4 regions of the Bacillus sp. ISL-39 genome follow, and region 3 is predicted to be linked to each of the others. Evidence: predicted binding sites of a transcription regulator. Region 3 holds the regulator's gene; each other region holds the start of a gene.

Region 1 (3,660 bases), on a different contig from region 3:
GCACTTGGCCCTTTCCCTATGACGATATCAAGGCAAAAGTCTTCCATAGCGGGATAGAGTACTTCCTCGATCGTTCTTGGAAGTCTGTGAATTTCATCAATGAACAGGACATCGCCAGGTTCCAATGCCGTCAGGATGGCTGCCAGGTCCCCAGGCCTTTCGATCGCCGGTCCGGATGTCGTCCTGAGGTTGACTCCCATTTCGTTGGCGATGATTGCTGCGAGCGTCGTCTTGCCCAAACCAGGCGGTCCGTAGAGCAGCACATGGTCCAGCGTTTCACGCCTCATTTTGGCCGCTTCAATAAATACCTCAAGATTTGCTTTCACTTTATCCTGGCCGATATATTGCCTGAGTGTCTGCGGACGCAGGCTCTGCTCAAATGAAACATCCTGGTCGCCCGCTTCACTGGAGATGATTCGTTCTTCCATCTGTTTCTCACCCTTCTTATAAGCTGGTTGACCGATCCTGAATCGTATCGGTCAATGTTAACTCAGCATTACTTTAATAGCTTTTGTAAGGCTTTCTTTATATATTGATCGGTCGTCAATGTTTCCTTCTTCAAATCTGGAGTTATTTTGCGGATTTCTTTTTCAGAATAACCCAGCGTCTTAAGTGCCAAAACCGCCTCATCAAATTCAACCGACTGGCTTATTGTGGCAGCAACCTCGTCCGAATTGAAAAGATTAGGGAAGTAATCTGGCACAAGGTCATGCAGCTTCCCCTTCAGATCGAGGATCATTTGTCTGGCGGTCTTCTTGCCTACTCCAGGGAATTTGACCAGGAACGATTCATCTTCATTTTCAATTGCCTGCACCACCTGACCAGGCTCACCCGATGCCAGGATGGCCAGAGCCCCTTTCGGTCCGATTCCCGAAACATTCAAAAGCCTTGTGAAAAGCGCCTTTTCTTCTCGATTCTTGAATCCGTATAGAGCAATGAGGTCTTCTCTGACATAATGATATGTAAAAATACAAATCTCTTTACCTGCTTCTTTTGTGAATATAAATGGGTTTGGTGTCATGATTTGATACCCAATCCCGCTATTTTCAATCACTATATATTCAGGACCGACGAAATCGACGGTACCTTTTATGAATTCATACAATACTCTCGCCCCTCTGCTTTGCTGTAACTCATTTTAACATACTCCTTTTAAAGGTATGAATAAAAATATGCAAAAAGGCGAACGTATGATCATTTTTATAAGAAAAGCGCAAGCGCCTTGGTCAGCCCCGACCAGCGCTGCCCGCCTATAACGCCACGTCCTCCCCAGTAATAAAATCTCTCCGAAACCTTGGAAAACACAAATAAGAGCCAGTCATCCCGGCTCTTCACTGTTTTCTCTCACTGTATATGGTTTAAAAGTCTCCAATACCTCTTCATAACATTGTTTATTCCGGATTGGTATGCCTTTTTTCAATTGATCACGCTTAATACTTTCAAGTCTGCCGAGGTCAATCTGAAAGAAGGATTGGATAATATTCGAACCATCCGGCCTTCCATTAAAAATAGTTAGGACTCCTTCATCTGAGAGCCCAAAATATCCATTTGCCTTCAAAAGCGGCGAAATATCATCATATTCCTGCCTGAATACCGCCTTGTTCGCTTCTATATCTACTAGCTGCCATTCGTCATATTTTGCCCAAAAGTCCTCCATAGACCAAATTGTTTCCTGAATCCGTTCCTCACTCATTTCACCATCAAGGTAGACTCTTTGCAAAATGATGGTGATCTTAAGAGGTTCGTTGATTTCCTCGACTGCTTCTTCAGGCTTCTCAGCAAAAACTGGCTCTGTCTGAAGTACTAAACTGTATCCCGATAGACCGATTAGGAGCATAACAGCTGAGCTTAATACTTTTAATAATTTGATTGAAGCCATTGCTGTCCACCTCTCTTATTTGCTAAAATATGTTTCTTTTTCACTAATAGTGTAGCCAAAATGTTCTTATTTATCCTTTTAAAATAAGGCTGTTTTCGCATTGATTGTTGCTTTTCGCATAAAACTCCTTAGCCGCATGCCGTAAGGATTTGAAGCTCTTTTCTTAATGCTCCTTACATGATACTCCTAAAAATCCAGCAGCAATTTTTACTTTTGGTTGAGCAAGCAGCAAAGTTTACGAATAGAGCCATAAATAAACATGAAATAGAAGGCTAGAGGTTACTCTGCCTTCTATCGTGCTTACGGATTGAAGTTGATGCTTTCCCGCGGGTTTCCATTCTTCCGGTCATAATCAATATTCCTTGATCTGCTGAAGGTTCCTTCATCCTCGATGATGCGAAGTTCTCTGTCTTCAGTATATGGAAGGACAGCCTGTTTGATTTTCTTGTCTGTCTGTTTTTTTAGTGACTTGTCCTTATAGGTCACGGCAATTTCTACTTTCCTGCCAAATAAAACCGACCTTACCTTATCGACATTATCGACAGACTCAGCAGCAATTCCTACTTTGCGGGCCAATCTGTTATCTTGTTCAGAATTCGTGTAGATTCTTGCCTGGCCGCTTCCCCTCTGTTCACTCAGGTGTCCATGGTAATTTAAATCACCGCGGCTGTATTTATTATCTCTTTGGAAAAAGTTATGGTCATGGTCAGAACGAGGGACGGTTGGATTCGGAGGATTGCCATTTTCATCTCTGGACTGAAGCATCCTCCGTTTCCGGTTTTCTGCGGCTATTCCCTCTTTTCCGAAATTATGGTCAAAAAGCTCCGTGACAGCACCCTCTCTGTCATCCATCACGTCAATTTCATTCCCTTTTTCGTTCGAGTAATAGCCAAGTGGCTGCCCACCGCTGGCATTCCTGCCCTGTACAGCGGCTTCCTCATTTCCATTACAAGCCGTCAGCCCTATTGTGAGCAAGGAAGCTATAGGTAAGAACAACATTCTTTTGTTCAATCGAAAAACCCCCATCCTAGCTAAAATGAGCATGTTATATGCTCATTATTAGAGTGCGGATGGGGCTGGATTTTCATTCTGACAGATACGTCCAAAAACCTAAACATCCAGTCTGGATTTAACCTCTTCCTGAAAACGTTTCCTTTGCTGAAACTGGCCGGCAGTCATTCCAACGATTGGTCCCAGACTAGATGGATTGGATTGATTTCTTTCCCTCAACAAGCGGTTCCACTCCCTTAGGATATCAGCAGGATATAATAGCCCATATAAGAAAGCATCAGAGCGCAACCATTTATTTAAATGCTTTATTTTTGCCAGTGACTCAAACCGCCAATCCAGGAATGGCAGAATCCGATTTGCGTACTGCAGCATATCATAGGCTCTCGATCCAGTGCTGATTAAATCGAAATCAATTATGAACAGCTTCCCGGCCTTCGAGCGCAGAAAATTGTGGTGGGCTACATCTCCGTGGAGGATGGCTGGCGGCTCTGTTTCGAGATCATTTTTCAACTTCGTAAAATTCATCAGCGAAAAATCCGCCCATTCCAGGAGCTCATCGGTCATGCTTTTATTAACATAGCGATTAACTGCAGGGAGGTTCTTCGTGAATTCATGTTTTCGATGCTGCCACTTTCCCGCTATATCCGTTTTCGGCAGCATAGCAGCATACGAAGGAACAAGAACTGAAGTATGATCATGGAACCTATTCAGCAGTTCAACGCCATCCTCTCTGTCCTTTTGGACTCCATAATCAAAACGCTGCTCATGAT
Region 2 (3,660 bases), 110 kb from region 3:
GCACAACTTAGTTACAAACCTTGGGAAATTCCTTGATCCCCTTGCAGATAAACTGCTTGTCTCTTCTGCACTGATTGTGTTGGTTGAACTGGGGTATGCCCCTGCGTGGATTGTCATTATTATCATCAGCCGGGAGTTTGCTGTAACCGGATTGCGTTTACTGCTTGCTGGCGGTGGCGAAGTTGTTGCAGCTAAAATGCCCGGTAAGATTAAAATGTGGGCCCAGACAGTGGCCATTTCCGCCCTCTTGCTGCACAATATCATTTTTGAAGCATTCTCCATTCCGTTTGCAGACATAGCATTATGGGTGGCGATGTTCTTTACCATTTGGTCTGGATGGGATTACTTCGCTAAAAACAAGCAAGTATTCAGTAATTCCAAATAATCGATTTTGTCAGGGGGACAAGAAATGAATGCCGAAATCATTGCTGTGGGATCTGAATTGCTCCTTGGCCAAATTGTCAACACGAACGCCAGGTTCCTTTCCAGGCAGCTTGCCGACCTGGGAATCAATGTTTACTTTCATACTGTTGTCGGAGATAATCCTGATAGATTGAAGAATGCAATGGAAATTGCCAGGGAACGTGCAGAGCTGATTATCTTTACTGGCGGATTGGGTCCAACGAAGGATGACCTGACAAAAGATACTATTGCTGGGCAGCTTGGAAAGCAGCTTGTTCTTGATGAAGAAGCGATGAAGTCCATCGAATTGTATTTTGAAAAAACGAACAGGGTAATGACTGAGAATAACAGGAAGCAGGCACTCGTGATCGAAGGGTCCACTGTCCTGAAAAATGATCATGGCATGGCTCCGGGGATGTTCCTGGCAACTGAGTACAACAAGTACATGCTTCTGCCGGGACCTCCCTCAGAAATGGAGCCTATGTTCTTGAAATACGGTCAGGCTGCTATTGAAGGCTTGTCTGGCAATCAAGCTAAAATTGAATCGAGAGTCCTCCGGTTCTTTGGAATTGGCGAGGCGGCTCTTGAATCAGAAATTGAAGATTTGATTGACCAGCAAAGCAATCCGACCATTGCACCACTGGCTGGAGAAGGTGAAGTTACACTGAGGCTTACCGCGAGGGACGACGTGCGCGTGTCTGCCCAGGCATTGATTGACCGAATAGAAGCTGAAATCATGGACAGAGTCGGTGAGCATTTTTATGGTTACGACGAAACTTCGTTAGTCATAGAGCTTTCGAAAATATTGAAAAGCAGAAACCTGACATTATCAGCTGCTGAAAGTTTAACAGGCGGCATGTTCCAGCAGGATTTGACTTCAGTTCCAGGTGCAAGCAGCCTTTTTAAGGGCGGTATCGTCTGTTACTCCAATGAGGCCAAAATTGGTCTTGTGAAGGTTGATCCGAAAACAATCGAGAAATTTGGAGCTGTAAGCAGTGAATGTGCGGAAGAACTCGCAGTAAATGCTGCAGCGCTTACCAACTCTGATATCGGCATCAGCTTTACCGGAGCAGCTGGTCCAGACAGCCTGGAGGGGCATCCGGCTGGAACGGTTTTCATCGGGGTGCATATAAAGGGGCAGCCAGTCCATGTGGAAAAACTGACCCTCAGCGGTTCCCGGGATGCCATCAGGAAAAGGTCAGTAAAGTTTGGCTGTCAGATTATAATTAATAGATTATCAGGAACACGGAAGTGATGAACTCCCGTGTTCTTTTTATGCCCCGAATATACTGAAAGGAAATAGTCATCCCCGTATTTAGAATAGGCAGATTCTTTGCTGAAAAATAATTTTAATGGGTATATATCAAAGTAAAACTGCTGAAAAAAGCATCGAAAAATCAATTTTGACGCTTTTTGCTCTTCTAAAAAAAACGAATAAATGTTCGATTTTTTGTTGGACAAACCTCTTGGAAAAAGGTATAGTAATAGTAGGCTTTAAATAAGAGATTTGCGGCCAGACAGTATGCTGGTTCGTTTTTATATAAAAGGAGGAAATTTGTGTGAGTGATCGTCAAGCTGCCTTAGATATGGCGTTAAAACAAATTGAAAAGCAATTTGGTAAAGGATCAGTTATGAAATTAGGGGAGAAAACAGACACTAAAATTTCTACTTCTCCAAGTGGGTCCCTTGCACTGGATGCTGCCCTGGGAATAGGCGGATATCCTCGCGGACGTGTTGTTGAAATCTACGGACCTGAAAGTTCAGGTAAGACAACTGTTGCGCTTCATGCAATTGCAGAGGTACAGGCAAATGGCGGCCAGGCGGCATTCATTGACGCTGAACACGCACTGGATCCTGTATATGCACAGAAACTTGGTGTAAATATCGATGAGCTTCTTCTTTCGCAGCCTGACACTGGAGAACAGGCATTGGAAATCGCAGAAGCACTTGTGCGAAGTGGAGCAATTGATATTATTGTTGTTGACTCCGTTGCAGCTCTTGTTCCAAAGGCTGAAATTGAAGGTGAGATGGGCGATGCCCACGTTGGTCTTCAGGCCCGTTTGATGTCCCAGGCATTGCGTAAGCTTTCCGGTGCAATCAACAAGTCAAAGACTATCGCAATCTTCATTAACCAGATTCGTGAAAAAGTCGGCGTTATGTTCGGGAACCCTGAAACAACTCCTGGAGGACGCGCTCTTAAATTCTATTCAAGCGTACGTCTTGAAGTCCGCCGTGCTGAAACTTTGAAGCAGGGCAATGATATGGTCGGTAACAAAACGAGGATCAAAGTCGTCAAGAACAAGGTCGCTCCTCCATTCCGTACAGCTGAAGTGGATATCATGTACGGTGAGGGGATTTCCCAAGAGGGTGAAATCATCGACATGGGTTCAGACCTTGATATCGTCGATAAGAGTGGTTCTTGGTATTCCTACAATGGTGAGCGTCTTGGACAGGGAAGAGAGAATGCGAAAATGTTCCTTAAGGAAAACCCATCCATCCGTCTTGAAATCAAGCAGAAAATCCGTAATCACTACGGCCTTGATGGCGAGTTCAAAGTGACTGAAACTGATGAAGACCAGGAAGAACTTCCATTAGATTAATAGTCTATCTCTGCTATCACCAAGGTCTCCTGAAATCCAGGAGGCCTTGTTTGTACTTTTCTTACTTTAATGTTAGGTGAATATTGATGTTCAGCCTATACTCCTTTCGCAGAATGCGTAGAAAATCAACAGTCACATCGAAGAAATAAGAATTGATTGAATAATTAATCAAACCAACAGAATACACATGGGACAAACCCTTGACAATAAAATATGGCAGCTTTACAATTAAAAATGTATATTTTACATTTTCATGGTATTAAAAACGTTTAAAAGCATTTGAGCTGTATATTGATGCTTGTAACAATGTACATGCCGACACTTTAAAAAACGTAACACAAGTTCATAGCAAGAGGAGGTGAAAATGATGGATCTAATTATTTCAATCATCTCCATTTTGCTTGGCCTATTCGTCGGTGCAGTTGTTGGCTATTTTTATCGTAAATCCGTTGCGGAAGCAAAAATTGCAGGTGCCAAAAACGCCGCAGAACAAATTGTTGAAGATGCGAAGCGTGAAGCAGAGGCTATGAAAAAAGAAGCCCTGCTGGAGGCTAAGGATGAAAATCACAAGCTGCGTACTGAAGCAGAGCGTGAAATTCGTGAACGAAGAAATGAACTGCAAAAACAAGAAAATCGTTTATTGCAAAAAGAGGAGAAT
Region 3 (3,660 bases):
ATCAATTGATAAGGTACGGATGGAATCAATTGAAAGCATATCAATTTCTTTAAACATAAAATACATCCTTTCTATAGGTACTAGCTACATCCTTAATATTATAGCGAGAGAAATTATTATACAACAAATTGTGCCTGAAAGAGACAGAAATGGCCGTATTGTTATCTATTTTGACACAAACTGGCTGTTGTTATGTAAATACACTGCTTCGTGGCTGAAAAAGAAATTGCAGCAGAGTGCATTATTTAAGAATTTCGAATAGTTTGAGCAGCCGGAAATACTTCAATCTATTTGCTTTCCCTCTTAAAATAAAGGAGGATCATACAAGCTGCATATTCATATTGTTGATTCTTAAGCTCTACAGTGTTGGATAATTAACTATTCAAAGGATTTACAAATAAAAATGGAATACATGCTGTATGTATTCCATTTTTTCATATATTTAATGAAGCTTGTTCTTCGCTTTTTCTTCCTTGAGCTTATCAGGGGTAACATCATTGCCTTCAGGATCCACAATGGTAACACCTTTAAGTGTATTAAGCATAGAAGATCGGAAAGACTGTAGATATTCCGCGCGAAGGTTTGTTTGTTCCTTTGCTTCTTCTTCAGTCAACTTGGATGTTTTTGCTTTCCTTGCCAGTTCATTGATTCTAGCAATTTTATCACTTGATAGCATTGTAAAGCTCCTTTGTAAAAAATTACGTCAAATGTCATCTTACTAAAATTTTTCCGATTTTACAAGAATAGAGCTTCCTTAATCCTCTGTTTCTATGTACTCAAGATATCTTCGGTTTACCGTTGCTTTGGATACGTCATATCCAAAGCCTCTTAGTGTTGCTGTGATTTCAGCAAAGGTAAGACCGTTATTCCGCAGTCTGACAATTTCCTCGACCGGCATCTCTTTCCGTTCCCGGCCGGAGTTTTCACCTTGATTTTTTAGGTTGCGCTGCGGTTTGTATCCATGCTCCACTGCTCGTTTCATCCCACGCTTGATCTTAATATTATGGATTTTCCTCTGGTACTCTTCCACCATACTGACAATTTGGAGCACCATCGAATCTGATTCGGATAGCTGGAGTTCCCCACTGTGGGAGACACTATATAACTTTACATTTTCTTTCAGGATGCAATGAAGAATCGCGACTTTGGCATTTCCTCTTCCAAGTCTCGTCTCATCCTGAATCAACAGGGCACCAATCTTCTTATCCTTGATCAGTTCCAGCAGTTCCAGGATCCCTTCTCTCTCAAGATCATAACCACTAGCTTGCTCCTTAATAATACTGGCTACTTCAAAACCATAGTTGCCTGCCAGCCGCAGCAGCTCTTCTTCCTGCCTGGCCAGCGAAGTTTCCTGTGTTTCTTTCGTTGTACTTACGCGGCAATAAATAATTGCTTTCATGTTGTCACCTTATTTCCATTTCTATCTTTCCGCATCAGCAATCTGTGTAGGTTCAATCTTTTCAGCCTCAACAGGGATTACCAGCTCATCGCCCGGAAGGATTGTTTCCCCTATAATCCCGTTTTCTTTTACTACCCAGCTTACGAATTCATTTTCAGAAAGACTATGTTCACTGGCAAATGATTCAGCAATCTCCCATAGTGATTGCCCTTCTTCTATAGTAACAGTTATGTACGCATCTTCATTATTTAACTGTGCTTTTGCGACGAATGAAAAGATTAAGCTGACAGCAAGCAGGATTATTGCATATGAATAGTTTTCCCATAGTTTTTTCATTATCGGCACCCCTTGACGAATGTATGTTCGGTTAACTATTCTCATTATAAGTCGAACATTTGTTTTGTGTCAACTCAAAAATTCGAACTTATGTTTGTATCTATGAAAAAGACATGGTATAATTAGGACAAGAAAATATACGAGGTGCGTGAATATGACAAAGTTATCGAAGCGGCAACAAGATATATTTGAGTTCATAAAAGGCGAAGTCAAGAAAAAAGGGTATCCGCCATCCGTACGCGAAATAGGTGAGGCTGTCGGACTTGCTTCCAGCTCCACTGTCCATGGACACCTTGCAAGACTTGAAAGCAAAGGCTTGATCCGACGCGATCCTACAAAGCCGCGTGCAATTGAAATTCTCGAAATAGAAGAGGATAGCCGTATCCCTAAATATAAAGTGGTGAATGTCCCTGTTGTCGGTAAAGTAACAGCCGGTATGCCAATTACCGCCATTGAAAATGTTGAAGAATACTTCCCTCTACCTGATCGCCTCGTTCCGCATGATGAGCAGGTTTTCATGCTGGAAATCATGGGTGACAGTATGATTGAAGCGGGCATCCTTGATGGCGACTATGTTATTGTCAAACAGCAAAAGACTGCTAATAATGGAGATATTGTTGTAGCGATGACTGAAGACGATGAAGCAACAGTGAAGCGCTTCTTCAAGGAAAAGGATTACTTCAGGCTGCAGCCGGAAAATCCTACAATGGATCCAATTATCCTTCGAAATGTGTCGATTCTTGGTAAAGTGATCGGTGTATATCGCCATATGCATTAAAAAAGCAAGCGGCCCCCGCTTGCTTTTTTCTATCTATCTACTAAACTTTTTAACTGGATCTGTATGAAACTAGCACATTTATAAGAAAAATAGGTAGAGACCCTGACAACTTGTCCCTCTCCACATAAGATATTGTGTAAGTATCTTTCATGATGGAAAGGAGTTGAGTTTCTAATGGGATACAATCGTAATGAAAATGATGTAGCTGGCTTGTTTTTCCCTCACCGGGACAGAGACAAAGTCAGGGCAACTGTTGATTTTGATGATCTCTGCCGTGCTGTGCGCCGTTGTATAATCGAGGACTTAGTAGCAGGCGCCAGGGATGATCGGGATGACGATCGTGACCGCCGCCACAAAAAGTGCTGCAGATACTAATTTGAAAAAGAAAATCCCGAAAGGTTGGTCCTTTCGGGATTTTTCTATTTCCAATGAATATTTTGAACAGGCAGCACACCTTTTAATTCTACAAGGTAAGCTGCTTTTTGATTAGTGGTAAGCCATACATGTACTGTTCCGCTATCCTGGTTGCTTCTGATCAAGCGGCCCATTCCCTGTCTTAAGCGGAGCAGCATATATGGTATATCGACCTCTGCAGCTGGATTATCCGCATGCTTTCTTTTCGCCTGGAAGACTGGGTCATGAGGCGGGAATGGCAATGACGAAATGATGACTTGAATCAATGACTCACCCGGTACATCCAATCCTTCCCACAGGCTGTATGAACATAGAACGGTTGCGATGTCATTCTGGAAACCCTTCACGGTTTCACTGATTTCACGGTCTCCCTCAAACAAGATAGGGAAACTCCATTCTTGATTTTCAGTCCATGCCCGGAATCGTTCCATCTCTTGAGGGGACGAGAACAGAACAAGCGAGCTGCCATTACTGGATCTAAGGTCTTCTCCTATATTGTCCCATTTCTTTATTTCATCATCCTCAGTGTGTGCTACCAGTTCCATTTGCTCTTCATAGTCAAATGGGGATGCGACAGTAAAGGAGGAATATTTTTCGATGCCCAGGCTTTTCGCTATATAGCTGAAGTCTCCTCCCTGGGACAATGTAGCAGAAGAAAATACAAATGGGATGTTTTGTGAAAATACTTCTTTTTTCAAAATATCCTCAACGAGTCGAGGCATGATGACCAGCG
Region 4 (3,660 bases), on a different contig from region 3:
GCGATATCCTGGAAAATTGGCGCCACCAGGTCATAGGCTTCTTTTTGTCCGCCAGGCATAATGGAAGGTCCATGAAGTGCACCTTCCTCCCCACCGGAAACACCGGTGCCGATGAAGTGGAGCCCAAGCTCGCTCAATTCCTGGTTTCGGCGCAGAGTATCAGCAAAATATGTATTGCCTCCATCTATGATGATATCTCCCTTTTCCAGATGAGGTTTTAATTGTTCAATTGTAGCATCAGTCGCTGCGCCAGCTTTGACCATCAGCAGGATTTTCCGTGGCTGTTCAAGCGATTGAACAAATTCCTCAATGGAATAAGTTCCGACGATCTTCTTGCCTTTCGTTTCCTCAAGCATTTCATCCGTCTTTTCCCTTGACCGATTATATACTGATACTGAATAGCCTCTGCTTTCGATATTCATGGCGAGGTTTTTCCCCATGACAGCAAGGCCAATGACTCCAATTTGCTGTTTTGACATATGTTAACGTCCCTTCTTTCTAGAATTAGGTATTTAAAATCATACAAACTAATTTAACAATGAACCTATACTTGTGCAAACAATCTGGTTTGTCCCTTTTTATTTTGACTTAACAAGGTCTAGCTAAACCATTAAAAATCTTTTTTCTCTTTTCTGCGATCCTGGAGGAAATCCTTATTAAAGCTCGTCCCAGCCCCGGCATTCTCCCTGGTTGATACCTTTTTCACCTGGGAGCCGGCACTTTCAATGATACTTTTGCCATATTTCTCTCGCAGCTGGCTCATCGTATTGATCAGCGGCTCCTTTTTGGCATCCTGCTCATAAGAAAATAAATCGAGCTGTTTGACTGCTTTGTCCGCTTCAAGCAGCTCGGTGCCAGTGATCCCCAGCAGCCTGATAGGGTCTCCATTCCAATGCTTCAGAAAAAGCGTTTTGGCGGCCGCGGCTATTTCGTCCTGCTTCGATACAGGGTTCTGCAGCTTCTGGCTCCTGGTAATCGTCTTCCTGTCCTTAAAGCGGATCATCACACTAATACTTGTGGCGACCGCCTCCTTCCTCTTCATCCTTGCTGCTACTTGCTCTGACAATCGATCAAGAACCTTCAGAAGCTCATTCTGATTCGAAATATCGCGAGGCAGCGTAGTCGAATTACCGATGCTTTTAAAATCGTAGACAGAATCCGGATCTACCTGGCGGTTGTCCAGGCCATTAGCTCTTTCTTTCAATCTTAATCCGTTGATGCCCAGCAGCCCTTTCAGCTGGATTTCATTTGCTGCCGCTAATTCGCCTATTGTATTGATTCCAATACTTTTTAGTTTGTCCGCTGTTTTTGTTCCTACTCCATGCATTTCCCCGACCTCAAGCGGCCAGAGTACCCTTGGGATGTCTCGCTTTCTTAAAACTGTGATTCCCATTGGTTTCTTCATATCGGAAGCTGTTTTCGCCAGGAACTTATTTGGCGCTACTCCTATGCTGCACGGCAAGTCAAGCTGCTCAAAAATTCTTTTTTGAATGCTTTCTGCGATTTCCAGAGGCGCCCCCAGGTCGGAGCAATCCGTTATATCCATATATCCCTCATCAATGGAAACAGGTTCGACAACCTCTGTGTATTGGCGCAAAATATCAAACATAGCAGCAGATGCTGTGCGGTATCTGTCAAAGTTCGGTTTTCTTATGATTAAGTCCGGGCAAAGTTTTTTGGCTTCCCATAGCGGCATCGTGGTCTTGACGCCGAATTTCCTCGCTTCATAGCTGCAGGTTACAATTATTCCCCGTCTTTCTTCCGGATTGCCGGCAATCGCCAGTGCCCGGCCCTTCAATTCAGGATCGTAAGCCATTTCTACTGATGCATAGAAGCTATTCATATCAACATGCAAAATGACTTTGCCCTTTTTTGGATACATTTCTTTCATGATCCCACTTCCCAAATATACGTTCCCTTCTAGTTTATCAAAAAAACTCCTTCATTACTTATATAGAGATTAATTTTACGGTTTATCGAGTTTTGAACATTATGTGAAGAAAAGCGCCAAAACATTAAATATCTTCATAGGAAAACCGATAAGAAAATATAAGGATATAGAAAAATGGGGGAAACTTTTATGCAGCATTGGTCTATTGGCAGAAAGTATGCAAGCGTTTTCGCATTCATTATGGTCATTTTTTTGGGCAGCTTCATCTATTTGACGACTGTTTTATCAAACCTTCAAAATGCGATCGACCTTGCCGAGGAAAAAAGTGATTATGCAATCATGATTAGTGAAATGGGAGCTACATTCCGCCAGAAGTATATCATTATCACAGACTACATAACAGAACCGAAACCAGAGCTTCTGACACTCTACAAAACAGAAAGTGATCAATTTAACAGTTCAGCTGACAAGCTTAAAAACAACGTAAAAACAGAGGAAGCCCAAACTTTGTTCAATTCAATTGTCAAAACAGATAAGCATATGGATAAAATCTGGGAAGATGAGATTTTAAAAACTGTAGAAGATTTCAAGAAAAACGGTGAACAGGTTGATATATTTACCCAAATTAGTCTCGCTAACAAGGCTGAGACCATCCGCGATATGAACATTGATAAGCTTAATGCGCTCAGGACTGCAATCCTTGATGACCGGACAACAATCATGAAGGAAACCCATTCTACAATCGCAACGATGATTCGGAATACATTTATCATTATCATTATCGCGTTTATCATTTCTTCAGTGGCAATGTACTTTGTCTCACGCAATGTCAGCAAAAACCTTAAGGATGTGGTTGCTTACTGCAAGAAACTTGCAGCCGGTGAGTTGAATGCAAAGGCATTGCAGGCCAAGAGCAAGGACGAGGTCGGCCAGATCATCCTGGCAATGAATCAATTATCCGGAAATCTTAAAGCCTCCATTTCAAACATTCTTGCGTCATCTGACCAGGTGAATGCAATGTCAAGGAACCTGAAGCTAAATGCTGAAGCGACAACAGAAGCGAACAATGAAATCACGACATCAATCATGCAAGTTGCCACTGCCTCTGATGAGCAGGTGAAAATTTCCGAACGCACGAACGAAGCAGTCGAAAATGTTTCTTCACAATTGATTGTAGTGACTGGTTCGCTTAAAGAGACGATCCATACGACAACAAGCACGAAGGAAAAAATCGAGCAAGGTAAACTGTATGCTTTCAATGTCACCGAACAGATGGATGAAATCAATGGAAAGGTCACTGAATTAGCCAATGTGATTCATTCCCTTAAAAATAATTCTCAGGAAATCCATCGAATCATTGAAATCATTACTGATATTTCAAATCAAACGAATTTACTGGCATTGAATGCCGCGATTGAAGCAGCAAGAGCCGGTGAGCATGGCAAAGGCTTCGGTGTCGTCGCCCAGGAGGTCCGCAAGCTCGCTGAGCAATCAGCTGGTGCTGCAGAGAGTATCCGAACCATCCTTGAGCAGACTGGCAAAGAGACGAACCTTGCAGTGAATGTTATGGATGAAAGTCAGACAACCGTACAAAAAGGCAATGAACTGGTCGAGAAAGTAGCCGAAATTTTCACCGATATCGCCCAATCGATCGAGGAAGTCAGCCTAAAAGGAAATACCGCAAGCAGTGCGGTCATGAATGCCAACGATAGGATGGAGTTCATGGCACATGCTGCAACTGAAGTAATCACCGCGTCTTCCAAGTCGGC

The links. Region 3 encodes LexA, which represses DNA repair genes until DNA is damaged. Its sites were predicted from a motif close to CGAACATATGTTCG; they were not measured.
Region 1: the regulator LexA is predicted to act here: its motif matches at 1,184-1,197, upstream of ruvA (Holliday junction branch migration protein RuvA).
Region 2: the regulator LexA is predicted to act here: its motif matches at 1,834-1,847, upstream of recA (recombinase RecA).
Region 4: the regulator LexA is predicted to act here: its motif matches at 1,904-1,917, upstream of J7E37_RS12420 (DNA polymerase IV).

What each region holds. Positions count from the first base shown of each region.
Region 1 is NZ_JAGGQM010000001.1:80,000-83,659, reverse strand. It holds gene ruvB (Holliday junction branch migration DNA helicase RuvB) at 1-428, opposite strand, end outside; gene ruvA (Holliday junction branch migration protein RuvA) at 497-1,105, opposite strand; gene J7E37_RS00385 (intercompartmental signaling factor BofC) at 1,319-1,879, opposite strand; gene J7E37_RS00380 (YhcN/YlaJ family sporulation lipoprotein) at 2,180-2,890, opposite strand; gene J7E37_RS22390 (phosphotransferase) at 2,990-3,660, opposite strand, start outside.
Region 2 is NZ_JAGGQM010000002.1:405,382-409,041, reverse strand. It holds gene pgsA (CDP-diacylglycerol--glycerol-3-phosphate 3-phosphatidyltransferase) at 1-385, shown strand, start outside; gene J7E37_RS03860 (competence/damage-inducible protein A) at 410-1,657, shown strand; gene recA (recombinase RecA) at 1,962-3,002, shown strand; gene rny (ribonuclease Y) at 3,370-3,660, shown strand, end outside.
Region 3 is NZ_JAGGQM010000002.1:294,528-298,187, forward strand. It holds gene tkt (transketolase) at 1-57, opposite strand, end outside; gene J7E37_RS03255 (DUF896 domain-containing protein) at 443-676, opposite strand; gene J7E37_RS03260 (YneB family resolvase-like protein) at 755-1,399, opposite strand; gene yneA (cell division suppressor protein YneA) at 1,421-1,735, opposite strand; gene lexA (transcriptional repressor LexA) at 1,890-2,513, shown strand; gene J7E37_RS03275 (hypothetical protein) at 2,688-2,888, shown strand; gene J7E37_RS03280 (ATP-dependent DNA helicase) at 2,933-3,660, opposite strand, start outside.
Region 4 is NZ_JAGGQM010000014.1:8,948-12,607, reverse strand. It holds gene gndA (NADP-dependent phosphogluconate dehydrogenase) at 1-479, opposite strand, end outside; gene J7E37_RS12420 (DNA polymerase IV) at 611-1,891, opposite strand; partial or broken gene J7E37_RS22615 (HAMP domain-containing protein) at 2,066-2,851, shown strand; partial or broken gene J7E37_RS22610 (methyl-accepting chemotaxis protein) at 3,266-3,660, shown strand, end outside.